4 regions of the Streptomyces phaeolivaceus genome follow, and region 3 is predicted to be linked to each of the others. Evidence: riboswitches for the same ligand, from Rfam matches in the RefSeq annotation. Region 3 holds a riboswitch; each other region holds the start of a gene.
The links. A riboswitch is a leader RNA that binds a small molecule or an ion and turns the genes downstream of it on or off. The one in region 3 is predicted to bind cyclic di-AMP.
Positions count from the first base shown of each region.

Region 1 (4,929 bases), 2.2 Mb from region 3:
GCCGCCTACGGCAACATGGTCATCGTGACGGCCAAGGACGGCACCGAGACCTGGTACTGCCACCTCTCCACGTACAAGGTCGCCTCCGGTACGACCGTCAAGGCCGGCGACACCATCGCCTACTCCGGCAACTCGGGCAACTCCACCGGCCCGCACCTGCACTTCGAGGTCCACCCGGCGGGCGGCTCCGCGATCGACCCCCTGCCGTGGCTGCGCAGCCACGGGTTGGATCCGACGTAAGCGCGACGGACACAGGACGACAAAGGAAGACGAAGACCGGGCCCCTGCTCAGCAGGGGCCCGAGTCATGTCGCCTCACCGGACGACCGTCGGCTACAGCTTCTCCACCGGCGCGTACCTCAGCAGCAGCCGCTTCGGCTTGGCGTCACCGAAGTCGATCGTGGCCTCCGCGTTGGCGCCCGCGCCCCCGACACCGACGACCGTGCCGAGGCCGAACTGGTCATGGGTGACGCGGTCGCCCACCGCGAGCGAGACCACCGGCTTCTCGTTGCCTCGGCGGGTCGCGAAGCCGGACGCGCCGGAGGCCGAGGAACGGGAGCGGGACGAGGACAGCGAGGACACGACCCCGGCGGCCGGCCCCGAGGAGACCGGCGCGGAGGCACCCGTGCGCTTCCACTCCAGATGCGTCGCCGGGATCTCCTCCAGGAAGCGGGACGGCGGGTTGTACGAGGGCTGGCCCCAGGCGCTGCGTAGCGAGGACCGGGTGAGGTAGAGCCGTTCCCGTGCGCGGGTGATGCCGACGTACGCGAGCCGGCGCTCCTCCTCCAGCTCCTTGGTCTGGCCGAGGGCACGCATGTGCGGGAAGACGCCGTCCTCCATGCCGGTGAGGAAGACGACCGGGAACTCCAGGCCCTTGGCGGTGTGGAGGGTCATGAGCGTGATGACGCCCGAGCCGTCCTCCTCCTCGTCGGGGATCTGGTCGGAGTCGGCGACGAGGGCGACCCGCTCCAGGAAGGCGGAGAGCCCGGCGGGCGTCGCGACGGCCTCGCCCTCGCCCTCGCCCTCTCCCTCGCCTGCCGCGGCCCCGGACTCCTGCTCGAACTCCAGGGCGACGGCGGCGAGTTCCTGGAGGTTCTCGATACGGGTCTCGTCCTGGGGGTCGGTGGAGGCCTGCAACTCGGCGAGATAGCCGGTGCGTTCGAGGACCGCCTCCAGGATGGTCGCCGGTCCTGCGCCGGAGTCGACGACGGTCCGCAGGTCCTCCATCAGCGTGTTGAACCGCTTGACGGCGTTGGTCGAGCGGGACGCCATGCCGTACGCCTCGTCGACGCGCTTCAGGGCCTGCGGGAAGCTGATCTTCTCGCGCTGCGAGAGGGCGTCGATCATCGCCTCGGCGCGGTCCCCGATGCCGCGCTTGGGCACGTTGAGGATGCGGCGCAGCGGGACGGAGTCCTCCGGGTTGGCGAGAACGCGCAGGTAGGCGAGGACGTCCCGGACCTCCTTGCGCTCGTAGAAGCGGACGCCGCCGACGACCTTGTAGGGCAGGCCGACGCGGATGAAGATCTCTTCGAAGACACGGGACTGGGCGTTGGTCCGGTAGAAGACGGCGACGTCTCCGGCCTTCGCGTCGCCCGCGTCCGTCAGTCGGTCTATCTCGTCGGCGACGAACTGGGCCTCGTCGTGCTCGGTGTCGGCGACATAGCCGGTGATCTGGGCGCCCGCGCCCGCGTTGGTCCACAGGTTCTTGGGGCGGCGGGACTCGTTGCGCTCGATGACCGCGTTGGCCGCGCTCAGAATCGTCTGCGTGGAGCGGTAGTTCTGCTCCAGCAGGATCGTCGTCGCGTCCGGGTAGTCCTCCTCGAACTGGAGGATGTTGCGGATGGTCGCACCGCGGAAGGCGTAGATCGACTGGTCGGCGTCACCCACGACGCACAGCTCGGCGGGCGGTACGTCCCACTCGTTGGGCGGGACGTCGACCGGGTGCTCGGAGGTGCCGACCAGCACTCTGACCAGGGCGTACTGGGCATGGTTGGTGTCCTGGTACTCGTCGACGAGGACATGCCGGAAGCGGCGGCGGTAGTGCTCGGCGACGTCCGGGAAGGCGCGCAGCAGATTGACCGTCGTCATGATCAGGTCGTCGAAGTCCAGCGCGTTCGCCTCGCGGAGGCGGGACTGGTACATCGCGTAGGCCTGGGCGAGGGTCTTCTCGAAGCCGTCGGAGGCCTGGGCGGCGAAGTCCTCCTCGTCGATCAGCTCGTTCTTCAGGTTCGAGATCTTGGCGCTGAAGGACTTGGGCGGGAAGCGCTTCGGGTCGAGGTCCAGATCACGGCAGACGAGCGCCATCAGCCGCTTGCTGTCGGCGGCGTCGTAGATGGAGAAGGAGGAGGTGAAGCCGAGCTTCTTGCTCTCCCGGCGCAGGATCCGTACGCACGCGCTGTGGAAGGTCATGACCCACATGGCGTTGGCGCGCGGGCCGACGAGCTGCTCGACGCGCTCCTTCATCTCACCGGCGGCCTTGTTGGTGAAGGTGATCGCGAGGATCTGGCCGGGATGGACCCGCCGCTCGCCCAGCAGATGGGCGATGCGATGGGTGAGCACCCGGGTCTTGCCCGAGCCGGCGCCGGCGACGATGAGCAGGGGGGACCCGGCATGCACCACGGCCGCGCGCTGGTTCTCGTTCAGCCCGTCCAGGAGCGCCGCCGCGTCGATCGCGGGGCGGGGGGCGCCGTCGCGGTAGTACGCGTCCCGGTCCGGTGGCGCGTCGAACTTCCCGCCGAACAGATCGTCCGGAAGCGGCTCCGGTACGTGATCGTCCTCGGGCGGCGGCGGGGGTTCCTCCGCGTGGCCGCGGGGGGCCTGGAGGTCCGCCAGAAAGCTGTCGTCAAAGAGGCTGCTCATCGCTCTCCGAGTCTAGGCGCCCCCACTGACAGCGGGAGGCCGCCCCGGGAAGTTCACAACCGTACACACTCGCCACGCACCGCGACCGCCGCGCGACGGTGAGCGATCGATCCTACCGTCTGTCGCGCCGAAGAGGCTAAGGTCACGAAAACGTATCAGGCATATCGAACATCAACCTTCACACGGGCCACACGAGTTGGCTAGCTTTTTCCCTAGGACCGTACGACCCAACCGGCGAACGTCGCCGGGCCGCACGGCCTCCGCCGAGTCCGGTACGCCTTCCGTCGGCGCCGGAGCCGGGGACCCACCGACCTCTGGGGTGAATCGACCCGACCGCCGCACGCGGCAAGGGTCGTAGGGCAAACCTTCCGAAGCTTGCGCCCGAACCCGACAGCTAACTCGGTAGGCGGACAACGGAAGGAGACGCCGAACCATGGCGCCGCACCGCAAGCCGCGTCCGGCCGGCCGGACGCGCGCGGGCATCCGCACCCCCGCTCTCGCCACCGCCGCCCTCACCTCCGTGGCCCTGCTCTCGCAGACGGCCACGGCCGCGCCGTCGACCGACGACAGGCCGAGCCTGGAGGAAGTCGAGAAGAAGGTCGACGACCTCTACCGCCAGGCCGGGTCGGCGACCGAGAACTACAACGCGGCCAAGGAGAAGACGACCAAGCAGAAGAAGCAGGTCGACACCCTCCTCGAAACCGTCGCCAAGCGCACGGAGAAGCTCAACGAGGCGCGGGAGGAGCTGGGTTCGTTCGCCGCGGCCCAGTACCGCAACGGCGCGGCCGCCCCCGACCAGGCCTCGCTGCTCCTGGCGGACAACCCGCAGGACTACTTCGACCAGAACCAGCTGATGGACCGGTTGACGGACCGTCAGAAGGACGCCGTCGACTCGTACGTCACCGAGCAGGCCGAGGCGACGGAGCAGCGCCAGGAGGCGAGCGACAGCCTCGAACAGCTCACCGAGTCACAGAACGCCCTCAAGACCAGCAAGGCCAAGGTCCAGGCGAAGCTGGCCGAGGCCCGTGAACTGCTCTCCAGCCTCACCGCCGAGGAGAAGGCCCGGCTCGCCGCGATCGAGAAGCGCGAGCAGGAGGAGGCCGACCGCAAGGCGGAGGAACTCACCCGGCAGCAGACGGCGACAGCCCAGCCGACCCAGAACACCCAGGGGAGCCAGGAGACTCAGGGAACCCAGGGAACGGTCCAGGAGGAGGCCTCCGCCGGCACGGAGACATCCACCGAGACCGCCGCCCCGGCCGAGGACTCCACCTACGCCTCGAAGGCCGCCAAGGCCCTCGCCCGCGCCCGCGCACAGATCGGCAAGCCGTACGTCTGGGGCGCCACCGGCCCCGGCTCCTACGACTGCTCCGGCCTCACCCAGGCCGCCTGGAAGGCCGCCGGCGTCGACCTCCCCCGCACCACCTACGACCAGGTCAACACGGGCACCACCGTCTCCCTGTCGAACGCCAGGCCCGGCGACCTGATCTTCTTCTACGACAACATCGGCCACGTCGGCCTCTACATCGGCAACGGCATGATGATCCACGCCCCCAAGCCGGGCACATACGTCCGCGAGGAGTCGGTCTTCTACGACGGCGAGTCCTCGATCCACAGCGTGGTGCGACCGGCGTGACGGCAGGGCGACAGCCCGGTCAGGTCCGTCCGGGCAGCTCCAGCATGCGGGGTATCTCGCGCCGATAGCGGTTCACCGCCGCCCACGCCGCGTCGGGTTCCGCGGCGAGCTTGGCGCGGGCGGTGGTGAGCCGGCCCAGGGGCCCGGGACCGGCGGACCGCAGCCAGTCGAGGCGCTGCGCGAGATCGGAGGCGTCGCTGTCGGTGAAGGTGCGCAGAAGGGTCGCGCCCAGGGCGAGATAGGACCGGACCTGGTCCGCGGCCCGGCGGGTCTCGTACTCGTCCGAGGGAATCGCGGGCATCGTATAGATCAGTTGTTCCCATTCGACGGCGTCCACGGGCGCCTGTGAGACCTCGCCGATCCAGCGCGCGGCCGCAGGCGCGTGGTCACCGGCCAGGGTCGCCGCGTAGCGGGACTGCGCGGACAGTACGGCGTACG
Region 1 covers NZ_CP045096.1:6,709,476-6,714,404, reverse strand. Annotated here, with positions in the region: gene F9278_RS31175 (M23 family metallopeptidase) at 1-240, shown strand, start outside; gene pcrA (DNA helicase PcrA) at 333-2,858, opposite strand; cyclic di-AMP (ydaO/yuaA leader) riboswitch at 3,110-3,282, shown strand; gene F9278_RS31165 (C40 family peptidase) at 3,292-4,491, shown strand; gene F9278_RS31160 (NACHT domain-containing protein) at 4,511-4,929, opposite strand, start outside.
Region 1: another riboswitch for cyclic di-AMP. It lies ahead of F9278_RS31165 (C40 family peptidase); the one in region 3 lies ahead of F9278_RS40835 (M23 family metallopeptidase).

Region 2 (4,929 bases), 7.7 Mb from region 3:
GAGTCCAGCTTAGACCGGGCACCGCGCGCCGCCCCGAGCGGAAGATCCCGTTCGCGGGGCGCCGTCTCTCGCCGGGCCCCTCCCCAGCCCCTCGTACGTCCTGTACATTCTGTACAGAAGCCGTTCCAGAGGAGGCGTCCCCATGCCCGCGAACCGACCGTCGGCCCGACATGTGCTGCCCGAGTTCACCGAGCGCACCGGTGCGGGTCACCGGACGATGGACCCGTACTCGAAGCTGCTGGAGGAACGGATCGTGTTCCTCGGGACACCGATCGACGACACGTCGGCGAACGACGTGATGGCGCAGTTCATGCATCTCGAGTACCAGGCGCCGGACCGCGACATCTCGCTGTACATCAATTCGCCGGGCGGCTCGTTCAGCGCGATGACGGCGCTCTACGACACGATCCGGTTCGTCACCTGCGATGTGGAGACCGTCTGTCTGGGGCAGGCGGGTTCGGCCGCCGCGGTGCTGCTGGCGGCGGGCACGCCCGGCAAGCGGTTCATGCTGCCGGGGGCGCGGGTGCTGATCCACCAGCCGGGGACGACCGACCGGATCGAGGGGCAGACGAGTGATCTGGTCATCCAGGCGGCGGAGTTGACGCGCAACCGCCGGATGCTGGAGGAGATGCTCGTCCGGCACACGGGGCGCGGCCCGGAGCGGATCGCCGCCGACATCGAGCGGGACCTGTTCCTCGACGCCGAGGCGGCGGTGGCGTACGGGTTGGCCGACCGGGTGATCCGGAGCCGCAAGGGCTCGCCCACGCTCCCCGGCGCGAGGTGAGGCGCGGATGCTGCCACCCGAACTGCCGCCGCTGCCCGCGCTCACCCGCGCCGAGGCGGAGCTGATCGACCGTTACCTGGACGTGGTCGATCTGCTCGGCCGGATCAATCCGGCCCGTCCGGGCGACACCTACCGCGGGTTGCGTGCGGCGCAGGCGCTCGTCGCGAAGGCGATCGCCCTGCGCGAGGCGCTCGAACTGATGCACAGGCGCGGGGAGAACGAGGTGCACGCCCCGACGCTCGCGCGGGCCCTGCGGGTCCTCGACGGCGAACGGCGGGCCGGCCGGGTGGCCCTGCCCCCGGAACCGGAGGACTCACCGACCTGAACCGATCCAGGCCCGCGCGCCGTACTACTGACGGGGCGTCCGGTCCGGGTTTCACGCCCTTCGGACGGCCTACCGCGATCGACCCATCGGCCCATACGTCGCAAGGACCTGTCAAGTTGCGCAACACGCCTGGTACATGGCCGGAGCACGCCATTCCGGTGCTGGTGCGGACCTCCTCGGCCACTTGGACACACCCGCCGAAATCCCCCTGTCCACCCGAACGGGGGAGTGGTGAGTAAGACCACAAATCCATGGTTCCGTTGGGATTTTCGGACGTCCGTGCGCCAAGATCCCTTCCTGACGACAAGCCCCCGCCGCAGCGGCGGGGCGATCCGGGTGGACGCCGAGTCCTGCCGCTACCCGGATGACCGGTCGACAGGAGTGCATCGGCAGGAGTGGAGGACCCAAGCACGACGGGTCGCCGGAACGGTCAACCCATGACCGGGCCGAGCAGCCCTTGGGGTGAAGCCGCGTCAGCGGCCGGGCAACTTCGCCAGCCCGAATCCGACAGGTCATCCTTCACAGGCGGCTGACGAAGGGTTGCGCATGACTGCGCTGAATCGTGTCCCGTCGCTGTTGACCCGGGCCGGCACGGCCTCGGCTCTCACCATCGCCGCAGTGAGCGGCAGCATCGTGGTCCCGGGCGCCGCATCCGGCGCCGAGGCCGCCACAGTGGCGTCGAAGGCACTCAAGGTCGCGGCTTCCAAGAAGGGCTCCCCTTACAAGTACGGCGCCACGGGTCCGGGCAGGTTCGACTGCTCAGGGCTGACGCTCTACTCGTTCAAGAAGGCGGGCAAGAAGCTGCCCCGTACTGCTCAGCAGCAGTACAACAAGACGAAGCACATCTCCGCGAGCAACCGCAAGCTCGGAGACCTCGTCTTCCTCCACTCCGGTTCGAGCGTCTATCACGTCGGTATCTACGCGGGGAAGGGAAAGATCTGGCACTCGCCGAAGACGGGTGACGTCGTCCGGCTGCAGAAGCTCTGGACGAAGAACGTCTGGTACGGCCGGGTCCGCTGACCCACCGTCGGGGGCGGCGGAGCGCTCCGCCGCCCCCGACGCCTCTGGTGCGCGCCGATCGCGGTCCTCATGTCTCCTGCGGACCGCCCGCCGTGACCGGTTGCACGGGGACCGTCCACGGAAGTTCGATCGCCACCGTCTTGCCGCCCTCCCGAGTGGGTCTGACGCTCAGCCTGCCGCCGCATTCGGCGGTCAGCCAGCGGATGATGACCATGCCCCGGCCGTTGTCCTGTTGGACGGCGGCCGGCAGTCGTTTCGGGAAGCGTGGATGGCTGTCGGTGACGCCGATGCGCAGGTGCTCGTCCCGGTCGAGGGCGAGGTCCACGGTGAAGGTGGGCGACTGGCCCAGGGTGTGCTGGACGGCGTTGGTGGCGAGTTCGGACACGATCAGGCGCACGGTCTCCGCGATGTCGGTGTCGCCCGGCAGGCCCCATTCGGCGAGCACGCCGGCGACGTAGTTCCGGGCGGCGGACACCGAGGCGGGATCGCTCGGCAGAGTGACGGATGCTTCCAGGTGATCTGCCATGGCGAGGCGTCCCTTTCCCACGGGACCGGTGTCCGACAGGGAGCGGATGGTTCGACTACGGTCCCGGACTGGTGCTTCGCGCCAGACTGCCACTACCTGGGCTGTCTCGGGTGCGATCCACCAAGATATGCATATATCTGTCGCTCGAAGCGGTGAACTATCCGACGGCCGACCGTATTCGGGTGGGGTCTTCGTCCATCCTCTGTCGTCACCCCGACTTCGCGCGCCGGGCGGAAGGAGAATCCCATGCAGTACGGTCCGGCGGTACGCCGCCGCAAGCTCGGTGCCGAGTTGCGTGTGCTGCGCACCCGTTCCGCGCTCACCAGTATCGAGGCGGCCGACCGCGTGGGCTGGCACCAGTCCAAGGTGAGCCGGATCGAGACGGGCGCCAGCGGGGTGAAGCCCGCGGACGTACGCAAGCTGCTGGACGCGTACGGGGTGGACGACACCGAATTACGGGAGCTGCTCCTGGCGTTGGCGGGCTCCGAGGACGGCGGCGGGCGGCACAACTGGTGGCACGCGTACCGGGGCGTACTGCCGCCGACGTACCGGGACTTCATCAGTCTGGAGTCGCAGGCCGGGGGGATGCGGACGCTGGAGACCTCGGTGGTGCCGGGGCTGCTGCAGATCCCCGAGTACGCGCGGGCGGTGACCCGGGCCGCGGTGGAGGGGCTGGAAGACGACAAAATCGACGCGCTCGTGGAGGTGCGGCTCGCGCGGCAGGAGGTTCTGCGCGGGAGCCCGCCGATGAGGCTGAGCGCGGTGCTCGACGAGGGCGTTCTCCGACGTGAGGTGGGTGGCCCGGAGATCATGACGCGGCAGCTGGTCCATCTGGTCGAGGCGGCGCGGCTTCCCCAAGTGCGACTGCAGGTGCTCCCGTTCACTGCCGGGGCGCATATCGGCGTCACCGGCCCTTTCGTAATTTTCTCGTTTCGGAGCACATCTGATCTGGACGTGGTTGTTCTCGACCACTTGACGAGTAGCCTCTACCTCGAACGGAAAGAAGACCTCAAGGCGTATGTCGAGGCCTTCAACGCCCTTCAGATCCACGCCCTTTCGCCCGAGGACTCGTTGGATTACATCGCCGGACTAGCCACCGGCGCGTAAGGAGGCACCATGTCCGCACTGCCTCGGAACGTAACCACCAGTACCGAACTGCGCGGAGTGCGATGGCTGCGCAGCAGTCGCAGCACCGGAATGAACAACTGCGTGGAGACGGCCCGTCCCGGGCCCGGCCGCTGGGCCGGTCTGGTGGCCGTACGCGACTCCAAGAACACGGCGGGGCCCGCCCTGCTGTTCGACCCCGACGCCTGGGAGGGATTCATCACCACGCTGCGGTGACCACCACCGACAGCGTGTGCGCTTCCGCTCGTGGCGACGCTCGGCCGGGACGCCGACTCACGGTCGCGTATCGCCGATGATCCCCACGGCTCGATCGATCTGCCCCTGTGTGAGATCCGCGCGGGCGGTCAACCGCAGCCGTGAGACGCCGTCGGGCACGGACGGTGGGCGGAAACAGCCGACGGCGAGACCCGCCGCCCGGCAGTTGGCCGCCCATCGGACCGCCTGATCCGGCGACGGCGCGCGTACGGACACCACGGCGGCGTCGGGCCGCACCGCTTCATGGCCCGACGCCGTCAGCCGTGTGTGCAGCTCCCGCGCCACCGCACGGGCCCGCGCGGCCCGTTGCGGCTCCCGGCGCAGCAGCCGCAGCGCGGCGAGCGCCGCGCCGGTCGCGGCCGGGGCGAGGCCGGTGTCGAAGATGAACGTCCGGGCCGCGTTGACCAGATGGTCGATGACGTGGGCCGGGCCGAGGACGGCACCGCCCTGGCTGCCCAGCGACTTCGACAGCGTGACCGTCACGACCACGTCGGGGTCGCCCGCGAGCCCCGCCGCGTACGGCGCGCCCCGGCCCCCGTCGCCCAGGACGCCGAGTCCGTGGGCGTCGTCCACGATCAGCCCGGCGCCGTACTCCCGGCAGACGGCGGCGAGGGCGGCCAGCGGGGCGGCGTCCCCGTCCACGGAGAAGACGGTGTCGGAGACGGCGACGGCGGGCACCCCGCCGCCCGTGCCCAGTGCCTTGCGGACCGACTCCGGGTCGGCGTGGGCGACGACCTGGGTGGTGCCCCGGGCCAGCCGGCAGCCGTCGATGAGCGAGGCGTGGTTGCCCGCGTCCGAGACGATCAGGGAGCCGTGCGGGGCGAGCGCGGTGACGGCGGCGAGGTTGGCGGCGTAGCCGGAGGAGAAGACGAGGGCGGCCTCGAAGCCGCAGAA
Region 2 covers NZ_CP045096.1:1,206,447-1,211,375, forward strand. Annotated here, with positions in the region: gene F9278_RS05760 (ATP-dependent Clp protease proteolytic subunit) at 143-784, shown strand; gene F9278_RS05765 (hypothetical protein) at 792-1,109, shown strand; cyclic di-AMP (ydaO/yuaA leader) riboswitch at 1,482-1,652, shown strand; gene F9278_RS05770 (C40 family peptidase) at 1,656-2,129, shown strand; gene F9278_RS05775 (ATP-binding protein) at 2,197-2,655, opposite strand; gene F9278_RS05780 (helix-turn-helix domain-containing protein) at 2,902-3,762, shown strand; gene F9278_RS05785 (DUF397 domain-containing protein) at 3,772-3,996, shown strand; gene F9278_RS05790 (8-amino-7-oxononanoate synthase) at 4,054-4,929, opposite strand, start outside.
Region 2: another riboswitch for cyclic di-AMP. It lies ahead of F9278_RS05770 (C40 family peptidase); the one in region 3 lies ahead of F9278_RS40835 (M23 family metallopeptidase).

Region 3 (4,929 bases):
GGGCGCGCTCGGTGCCGGTCGCGCCGTCGACCACGGAGACGAACTGGCTCGCGGGCGACGCTGCCTCGACCCGAGCCCCGTCCGCGAAGGTCGTCCCGTCGGCCGTGTGCACCAGCACCTCGGCCCGGCCGTCGCCGTCCAGGTCGAACACGGTCACGTTGTCGTCGTTGCGGTATCCGCCGATCGCCGTCGAACCGCTGATCGCGGCGGGCGCCGGGTCGTTGGCGCCGTTCCCGCCTGCCTGGGTGTAGGAGCCGGGTCCGAGGTCGACACGCCAGAGCCGCTCGCCGGTCAGCGTGTACGCCTCCAGCAGGTCGGGCCGGTCCCGGGTGCCGGAGAGCCGGCTGACGACCAGCTCGTAGCGTCCGTCCCCGTCGAGGTCACCGGGCCAGGCGTGCTGCACGCTGTATCCGTCGGCGGCGGCGAGCGGGATCTCGGCGTACCCCTTGCCGAAGTCCGGTCCCGGACCCGGCCTCGCTCCCGACCCCGGACCCGGCTTCTCCTCCCGCCCGTCGACGACGGCCCGCACGCTGTACGCGCCCGTGCCCCGGCTGTCGTCCTGGAAGGTCGTCGACCGGGTGATCGGCGCCCGGTTCAGCCGCTTGCGGCCCTTGTACACGTTGAACGCGACGGTGTCGCCGTACCGGGCGTACTCCGTGCCGAGCAGCCGCCAGCTGAGGAAGGTCCCGTCCCCGGACGGCACGGCGACCAGGCCGCGGTCCAGGTTCTCCACGACCCTGCGCGGTGCCTCGGCGGCATGGCCGGCGGGCGCGGAGAAGAGCAGGGCGGTCGCGGTGAGGACGACGGTTCTTCGGGGTCGGGTTCTTCGGGGTCGGGCGGTACGCACCAACACTCCTTCGACGAGGTGGAAAGCGCTTACGCCGAGCACTCTTCCCGCGCCTCGTGGAAGTGTCGAGATGTTGATCAGCCATGCCACAAGACCGCAACACGGCGATCATGAAACGCCGAAGGCCGGCCCCGGATCACGGGAGCCGGCCTTCACCGCGCGCGGTGGGCGGGGGTGCCGTCAGACGCTGACGCCCTTCGAGCGGAGGTAGGCCAGGGGGTCGATGTCCGAGCCGTAGTCGGGGCTGGTGCGGATCTCGAAGTGGAGGTGCGGCCCGGTGACGTTGCCGGTCGCGCCGGAGAGGCCGATCTGCTGGCCGCCGGTCACGGACTGGCCCGCGGAGACCGAGAGCGAGGAGAGGTGGGCGTACTGGGCGTAGTAGCCGTCGGCGAGCTTGATGACGACCTGGTTGCCGTACGCGCCGCCCCAGCCGGCGGAGACGACGGTGCCCGCGCCGACGGCCTTGAGGGTGGTCCCGGTCGGGGCCACGAAGTCGACGCCCGTGTGGTAGCCGCTGGACCACATGCTGCCGGCGGTCTTGTACGCGGTGCCGACGGTGGCGCCCTGGATCGGCACGCTGAAGCCGGAGCCGCTGGACGACGAGGACTGCTCGGTCGACGTGGAGGTCGACGCCTGGGTGTCCTTCGACTCCTGCTTCGAGGTCCCGGCCGACTTCGACGACTGCGACGACTCGGACGACTCGGCGGCCTTGGAGGACTGCGACAGCTGCGGCTTCGACGACTGCGACGAGCCGCCCGAGGTCGCCCGGCCGTCGATGCTGAGCTTGAGGCCCGGGTGGATGAGCGAGGGGTCGGAGCCGATCGCCTCACGGTTGTCCGAGTACAGCTGCTTCCAGCCGCCCTCGACGTCCTGCTCGTCCGCGATCTTCGCGAGGTAGTCGCCGACCTTCACCGAATAGGTCTTGGTCGCCGCCTTCTTGGTGGCGGTCTTCTCGGCCTGCGCGGCCTTCTCGGCCTGCTCGATCCGAGCGCCCGCCTGTGCCGCGGCCTTCTCGGCGGCGACGGTGTCCGTCTTCTCGGACACCCCGGAGACGGCGGCGGTCGGGGTCGCGGCATGGGCGCCCGCGGCTCCGATCAGCGGCAGCGCGAGCGCCGCGCCACCGGTCCCGGCGGCGGCTATCGATCGGGTGAAACGCTGGGACTTCGGACGGCGGTGCTTACCCTTCGCGGGCATGGCGAATTCCTCTCCGGCGCCTACGAGGTGAGCTGTCGGGTGCGGACTGGAGATGTCCGGCCGTGCTTGCGCACGGCTTTACCCCTAGCCGTTCCGGAGACCGGAACAGGCGGTGATTCCTGTGGGTCCCCCGCTCCTGCCGTGGATCGGGTCGGTACGCGGCTCCGGTCGGCGGCAGGATTGGGCGTCCGTCCGGATTGACGCCGAACTTAAGCGACTTGTGCCCACAGAGACAACCATTGGGACTTCCTGTGCGTCTTCCTCCCTGAGCCTTACATGAATTCACGCTCACGCTCCGTTAGAGACCGGTCCTGAGCATTTCCAACCGCCCTGGAAACGCCCAAGAATTACGTGAACATGGCGACAGCGGAACGTCACGAATATGACGCTACTCACGCACCTACGACTCAGTAGGCTTTATTCCAGGGCTTGTTGGAATTACAGCTGCATTACGGACAGATCACTCAAGTGCGACACAGGCGGATAACTGCCGCATCGAAGTCACCGCGCAGCCCCGTCCGCATCCCGTGATGCAACAGCACCGCCCCCCGGTGCACTTCGCCCGTTTCGCGGCATTCATACGTCCCCGCCGGGTCGAGTCCACGCAGCCGGAGCGGGGCGGGCGGCTCGCCGTAGTGCTGGGCCTGGAGCCAGGCGAGGACGACCACCTCGTCGCCGTGGACGTACTGCACGGCGCTCAGCCCGCCGGTCGGGGGCCGCAGCCGGTAGAGATCACCGCGCTGCACGACCGGCCGGATCTCCTTGTACCGCTCGATCCAGCCGCGCGCCTCGGCCAGCTCCTCCTCGGTCCACTCGGTGAGGTCGCCGCCGACGCCGAGCACCCCTGCCATCGCGCTGACGAACCGGAACCGCAGCGAGCTGACCCGGCCGTTGAGCTGGTTGTTCGGGCTGTCGGTGACCCAGGCGGCCATGGTCCGGGCCGGATGGATCTGGCTGAAGCCGTGCTGGATGGCGAGCCGGTCGAGCGGGTCGGTGTTGTCGGACGTCCACACCTGGTCCGTCCGCGCCATCACCCCGAGATCGATCCGGCCGCCGCCGCCCGAGCACGACTCGAACGCCACCCCCGGATGCGCGGCCCGCAGCCGGTCCAGCAGGGCGTAGAAGGCGCGCACATGCTCGACCCAGAGCTTCTGCGGATAGGGCTCGCCGGGCCAGCCCGCATCGGTGAAGCAACGGTTGAAGTCCCACTTCACATAGTCGATCGGCGCGCTGGAGAGAAGCGCGTCCAACCGCTCCCAGAGGTATTCCTGAACGTCCTCGCGGGCGAGATTGAGAACGAGCTGATTGCGCAGCTCCGTCCGCTTTCGTCCCGGTTGGAACTGTGCCCATTCGGGGTGCGCCCGGTACAGCTCACTGTCCGGGTTGACCATTTCCGGCTCGACCCAGATGCCGAACCGCATCCCGAGGGCGTGCACATAGTCGGCGAGCGGCTTGAGCCCCTTCGGGAATCGGTCCGGATTGGGCGCCCAGTCGCCGAGCCCGGCCCGGTCGCTCGTACGCGCCCCGAACCAGCCGTCGTCCACCACGAACAGCTCGACCCCGATGGCCGCCGCCGCCCGCGCCAGCGTCCCCTGCTGATCCTCGGAGATGTCGAACTCGGTGGCCTCCCAGGAGTTGAAGAGCACCGGCCGGTCCTGGTCCGCGTCCGGGATGACGTACGTCCGCTGGTAGGCGTGCCAGGCGCGGCTGGCCCCGCCGAAGCCGCCGTCGCTCCACAGGCCGGCGAAGACGGGCGTGGTGAACGTCTCCCCCGTCTCCAGCCGCAGCAGCCCGGACTCGTCGTAGCCGGCGCCGCCGGTGATCTGCACGCGCGCGTCCGGGAGTTGGGCGACCGCGATGCGCCAGGACCCCGACCAGCCCAGCGCGCAGCCGTAGACCTCGCCGCGCTCCTCGGTGGCGTCGGTGTCGAGGGCGACCCAGGGCAGATGCTGGTGCCCGGTGTGGCCGCGCCGGCTGCCGATGACTTTCTCGCCGTAGGTGAGGTCGCCGCGCACGAGCCGGGACTCGGCCGCCCACCTGCCGTGCAGCTGCGAGAGGTGCCAGGACTCCTCCGCGCGCGGCGGCAGTGTCCAGGTCGCCGAGTCGGCGCGCAGCAGCTCCACCGCCGGGCCCTCGTTGGCGAGGGTCACCCAGCGCTCGACCACGTCGTCGCGCATCCGGTAATGCAGGGTGATCGCGAGTCCGTCGTCGCCGAACCGCAGCCGCAGCTCGTCGCCGTCGGCCTCCGCCCCCGCGAAGGACCACTCGGTGCCGCGCCGCTCGTCCGTGCGCACGGAGAGCGCGGGGCGGGTGAAGCGGGGGCCGCCCTCGACGGGGTACTCCTCGTGTCCGTCGACCGGCGCCTCGAACGGCCAGTACGGCAGCTGCTGCCGGGCGGACAGCTCCTCCGCGTCGGCGAGCGCGATTCTGGGACCCCAGTGCAGATGCAGCAGCTCGTCGTTCTCCGTGAGCCGCAGGGCATAGCTGCTCCTGGGCCCCGTGAGAAGCCAGGTCCGGCCGTCGGCGCCGATTTCCAACATCAGGTCCCCACAATTTCGAACAGGTGCAATCGGGCTTCAACATCATCGCAGGTCGTCACGGGCGCTCGCGGCCCCTGTGGACAACTCTCGCGGGCCCTCGCCACCGCCCCTGTGGACAACTCATTGGCGTACGCACCCATGTCGTATGGTCGAGTGCGCGCCTCGATGTCGAGCGCGCGTCCGTCGGCGTTCGGCGCCGGCGGCCGGATGGGAGGGAGCCCCCAGTGACGCAGCAGATCCCGTCGACCGAGCCCGAGCTGACCGGAGTGCGCAATTTCCGGGACGTGGGCGGTCTGCCGACCGTGGACGGCCGCCGGGTGCGTCACGGAGTGCTGTTCCGCAGCGGCC
Region 3 covers NZ_CP045096.1:8,955,604-8,960,532, reverse strand. Annotated here, with positions in the region: gene F9278_RS40840 (rhamnogalacturonan lyase family protein) at 1-847, opposite strand, end outside; gene F9278_RS40835 (M23 family metallopeptidase) at 1,028-2,041, opposite strand; cyclic di-AMP (ydaO/yuaA leader) riboswitch at 2,046-2,204, opposite strand; gene F9278_RS40830 (alpha-galactosidase) at 2,506-4,581, opposite strand; gene F9278_RS40825 (tyrosine-protein phosphatase) at 4,806-4,929, shown strand, end outside.

Region 4 (4,929 bases), 4.2 Mb from region 3:
GCACCCGCGCCCGCCGCCCGGGGGCTGTCGACGGTCGTGCCGGGGCGGTACTTGCCCGTGAGGAAGCCCTTGGCCAGGCCGAAGTACGGGACGGCGGAGAGGCCCGCGTCGGCGGCGACGGTCTGGAGGGCGCCCTCGTAGGTGTCGCGGGAGACCAGGTTGTAGTGGGGCTGGAGGGCGACATAGCGGGCCAGGCCCTCGGCGGCCGAGAAGTCCAGGGAGGCCTTCAGGCGCTCGGGGGTGATGTTGGACGCGGCTATCGCGCGGACCTTGCCGGCCTTCACCAGCTCGTCGAGGGCGGTGATGATCTCCTCGACGGGCACCTCGGGCTGGTCGAAGTGGGTGTAGTAGAGGTCGATGTAGTCCGTGCCGAGGCGGGCGAGGGAGGCGTCGGCCGCGGCCTTGATGTTGGCCGCCGTCAGGCCCGGGTACTCGGGGTGCTGGCTCACCTTGGTCGCGATGACCACGTCGGCGCGGTTGCCGCGAGCCTTGACCCACTTGCCGATGATCCGCTCGGACTCACCGCCCTCGTTGCCCTCCACCCACGCCGAGTAGGCGTCGGCCGTGTCGACGAAGTTGCCCCCGGCCGCCTTGTAGGCGTCGAGGACGGCGAAGGACTGTGCCTCGTCCGCCGTCCAGCCGAAGACGTTGCCCCCGAGGGAGAGCGGGAAGACCTCGATGTCGGACGTGCCCAGCTTGCGAAGAGAAGTCATGTAGGGCGTCAACCCCCGGCCCGGACCCTCGCATTCCGCCCCACCATGAACAGCACGTGAAGGGAGGAGAGAGAAGGGGAGAGAGGGGGGGAGAGAGGGGGAGAGGGGGAGGGGGAGGGGGAGGGGGAGGGGTGCCTCGTCCTCTTACCGTCCCGTCTCGCCCCGGCATGGCGAACGCCGCGTAGGCCCGTGGCCCGCGCGGCGTCGTTGTTGTTGTGCTCCGGGGAGCGGGGGTGGTCCTACGGGGTGACGCCCTTGCTGCGGAGCCAGGCCGCCGGGTCGATGCCGCTGGCCGAGCCGCCGGGGTGGACCTCCATGTGGAGATGGGCGCCGGTGACGTTGCCGGTGGCGCCCACGCGGCCGATGACGTCGCCGGTGGTGACCTTCTGGCCGACGCTAACGCCGATGGAGGACTGGTGGGCGTACCAGATCTCGGTGCCGTCATCGAGGGTGAGGACGGTCTTGTAGCCGTACGAGCCCTCGTAGCCGGCCTGCGTGATCGTGCCGCTGCCGACGGCCTTGATCAGGGTGCCGGTGGGGGCCGCGAAGTCCAGGCCGGTGTGGTAGCCGGAGGACCAGTACGGGCCCGCCTGGCCGAAGGTGGAGGTGAGGGTGTAGGAGGAGGTGGGAAGCGTGAACTGGCCCGCGAGGGCCGCGATGCGTTCAGCTTCCTTCTTCTTCTCCGCCTCCTCGGCCGCCTTCTTCTCGGCGGCGGCCTCCTTGGCCTCGGCTTCCTTCTTCTCCTTGGCGGCCTGCTCGGCGGCCTTGTCCGCGGCGGCGGTCTGGGCGGCCTCGGCGGCGGCCTTGTCGAACGCGTCCTGCTGGGACTCGGCCTGCGCGATGATCCGGGCGCGCAGCGCCTCACCGGCGTCCGCCGTGCCCTGGGCGGTGTCGGTGGCGATCAGACCGGCGTTGCTGAGCGGGGAGGTGGAGGCCTCGGGCTCCGGCGTCTCGGCCTCGGGCTCGTCCTCGAAGACCGAGCCGACGTTCGGCATGTCGGGCATCGAGATGGAGACCGGGGCCTTGCCGGACTGCGCGCTCGCCATACCGGCTCCGCTGACGGCGGCTATGACACCGACGCCGAGAACCGTGGAGCTGCGGGCCAGTCCGCCACGGGCGAGTACGCCGCGCGGCTTGGCGACACGGTGCCGGCCGCGAACGGGACGCAGGGTGTCCTCGCTGGGATTCCACTCCTGCCAGGGGCCCTCGTTGTCGCTGCTGTAGCTGCCGTAACCGAACGTCTGGCTCTCGCCTTCGCGTTGGGTCGGCACGAACGGGGCTTCGGTCGCGGACCGGTTCGACGCCACGTGGGCGTACTCCTTCCTTCCTCCTCGCCTACCGGGTTAGCTGACGGGTTCGGAGCAGGAAGGTCTCCTACGCGCGTAAACCGGACGTGCGTACTGCCACGGCGGTTTCCGTGCGATTCACCCCAGGGTGGTGGTTCCCCGGTTCCCTTGCGGGATTCGGCGCGTGAGCACGGAGCCGTCTCTTGTGACGGCTGGGACGACCGCGCTGCGTTATCGAACGTTAATAGACACGAGTGCTCCATTCCAAGCTGTTCCGAATGATCGTTCCGGCTTTCGCGCTGGACTTTACGGGTCATGAGGGGCCGAAAACGGGCGAGTTGGCATTGACTCACGAGTAACAGTTGTCCTGACGGTACGTCAGTTGTTATACGCAGGACGGTCGGACGGGCACGCTCGGTGACATCGAACAGATGGGAGGCGCGAGATGTGAGAGACGTGAGAGACGTGTGTGCGGGGGCGGGTGTGCGGAGGGACGTGTGTGTCAGGGGCGGTGGACCACCAAGAGGGCCATGTCGTCCGTCGTACGGCCGCCCGTGTGCCGGCGCACCTCCTCCGCCAGGGTCGTCAGCAGGGCGTCCGGGGTGGAGAAGGCGCGGCCGGACAGGCGGGCGGCCGGGTCGTAGAAGACACCTCGCGCGTCCCTCGCCTCGGAGAGGCCGTCGGTGTGGAAGAGCAGCGTGGCGCCGGGCGGGAAGTCGGTCTCCTCCGCGCGGTCGGGCCAGGTGGCCAGGTCCTGCATGCCCAGCGGGAGCGCGGGCCGCGGGGCGTCCAGGGTGCGCAGGGTGCCGTCGGCGTACAGCAGCAGGGGGGACGGATGGCCCCGGTTGACGATCCGGGCGCGGCCGGCGCCGTGCGGGAACTCCGCCAGTACGGCCGTCACGAACCCCTCGTACTTCACCGCCGCGTCCCGGCGCGCGGCCTCCCGCCGGGTGCTCTCGCGGGCCAGTGCCCGTTCCAGCCGCTGGGCCACCGCCTCGAGCGTCGACTCCTGTTCGGCCGCCTCCCGGAACGCGCCGATCAGCACCGCCACCGCCGACACCGCCCCCAGCCCCTTGCCGCGCACATCGCCGACGACCAGCCGTACGCCGTGGGGCGAGTCCTGCACCGCGTACAGATCGCCCCCGATCGACGCCCCGGCCTGCGCCGCCTCGTACCGCGCGGCGATCTCCAGCCCGCCGATCCGCTCCTGCGGCACCGGCAGTACGGCCCGCTGCGCCGCCTCGGCGATCTCCCGGGCGGTCGCGAGCCGGGCGTCGCTGCGGCGGACGAGACGGTTGATCAGTACGGCCAGTACGGCGACGGTGGCCACCGTGGCGATCTCGGTGATCGCGTCCACATGGCCCGCGTCGTCGTAGACGATCCGTACGGCGGTGATGCCGGCGACCGAGACGACGCCGGTGATCACCGTGCCGTGCAGCGAGAAGAGCGGGGCCGCCACCAGGGGCGCGGCGGTGAAGAAGGGGACCGCCGTGAACTCGCTCGGGGTGAAGTGGTCGTAGAAGAGGCCGATGGCGATCAGCAGTGCGGGGACGACGCGGACGAGCGCACGGGCGTACGAGAACCGCCACCCGCCCGGCTCCCTCACGCCCTCCGCGCCCTCTCGCTGCCCCACGGATACAGGGTTTCCGGCGGCCGGGAACCGGGCTACTCGGCGGGGCCGAGTGGGCTAGCTAGGGCCTGTCTGACAATTCCCGTCGTCGCCCGGAGGGCGGCGTCGCGGCGTCGTGGGGGTACCTCCCGGTCGAGCGAAGCCGAGAGTGGGGGAGCGTGCATGGCGTCGCGAGGCAGGCGGGAATTGTGAGACAGGCCCTGGCGGGGGCGCGGGTGGGGTTTGTCAGCCGGCTGTCAGGCCCGTGAGGCCCGTCAGTTCCGGCAACGGCAGGGTGTGCTGCGTCTGGAGGACCTTCGCGCGGAGGTAGCGGACGTTGTGCGCGGTGGTGAAGACACCCGTGGGGACGCGGTGGCGGACGCCGACGCCCAGGTCGCGGAGTTGCCGCGCCTTGTCGGGGTTGTTGGAGAGCAGGTCCAGTTCGTCGATGCCGAGGGCACCGAGCATCTGGGCCGCCGCCGTGTAGTCGCGGGCGTCCTCCGGCAGGCCGAGCGCCGCGTTCGCCTCGTAGGTGTCGAGGCCCTGGTCCTGGAGGGCGTACGCGTCGAGCTTGTTGTAGAGGCCGATGCCCCGGCCCTCCTGGCGGAGGTAGAGGAGGACACCGCCGCGGTCGGCTATCCGCTCCACCGCCTCGCGCAGCTGCGGGCCGCAGTCGCAGCGGGCCGAGCCGAAGACATCGCCGGTCAGGCACTCGGAGTGCAGCCGGACCAGCGGGGCCGTGCCCGGGTCGGGGTCACCGAGGACGATCGCCAGGTGCTCCTGCTCGTCGACGAGGCCGTGGAAGGTGACCAGTTCGGCGTCGACGCCGTAGCCGTCCTGGAAACGCAGCGGTACCCGGACGCGGGCACGCGGGGTGGCAGCGGGAAAGTCGGGCATGCGGTTCTCCGGTCCTGGTGCGGGCGTCGCTGTGCTTCAGTTTTGAAGCACAGCGCTCGCAGCGACTCTAACCCGTGCTTCAAATTTCAAGCAACCGGATTGGGGCGGCCTCACATTCCCGCAACAGCGGGAGGGTTTTTCGCGGTGCCCCCGCGGCCGGGTCGGCCTAGCGGCCCGACTGGCCCGACTGGCCCGACTGGCCTGGGTTACCTGGGTTACCTGGGTTACCTGGGTTACCTGGGTTACCGGGGTTACCGGGGTTACCGGGGTTACCGGGGTTACCGGGGTTACTGGGGTTACTGGGGTTACCTGAGTGACCGGACTGGCTCGACGGGCATGCTCGGCGGCGCCACGGCAGGTCTTCGGAGCCGGTCGACGCCCTCGGGTCGTCGCCCTGGATCGCGCCCGCGATGGCCGCGCAGAT
Region 4 covers NZ_CP045096.1:4,760,472-4,765,400, forward strand. Annotated here, with positions in the region: gene F9278_RS22350 (aldo/keto reductase) at 1-713, opposite strand, end outside; gene F9278_RS22355 (M23 family metallopeptidase) at 953-2,020, opposite strand; cyclic di-AMP (ydaO/yuaA leader) riboswitch at 2,031-2,192, opposite strand; gene F9278_RS22360 (PP2C family protein-serine/threonine phosphatase) at 2,502-3,632, opposite strand; gene F9278_RS22365 (GTP cyclohydrolase II) at 3,855-4,505, opposite strand; partial or broken gene F9278_RS22375 (MarR family winged helix-turn-helix transcriptional regulator) at 4,816-4,929, opposite strand, start outside.
Region 4: another riboswitch for cyclic di-AMP. It lies ahead of F9278_RS22355 (M23 family metallopeptidase); the one in region 3 lies ahead of F9278_RS40835 (M23 family metallopeptidase).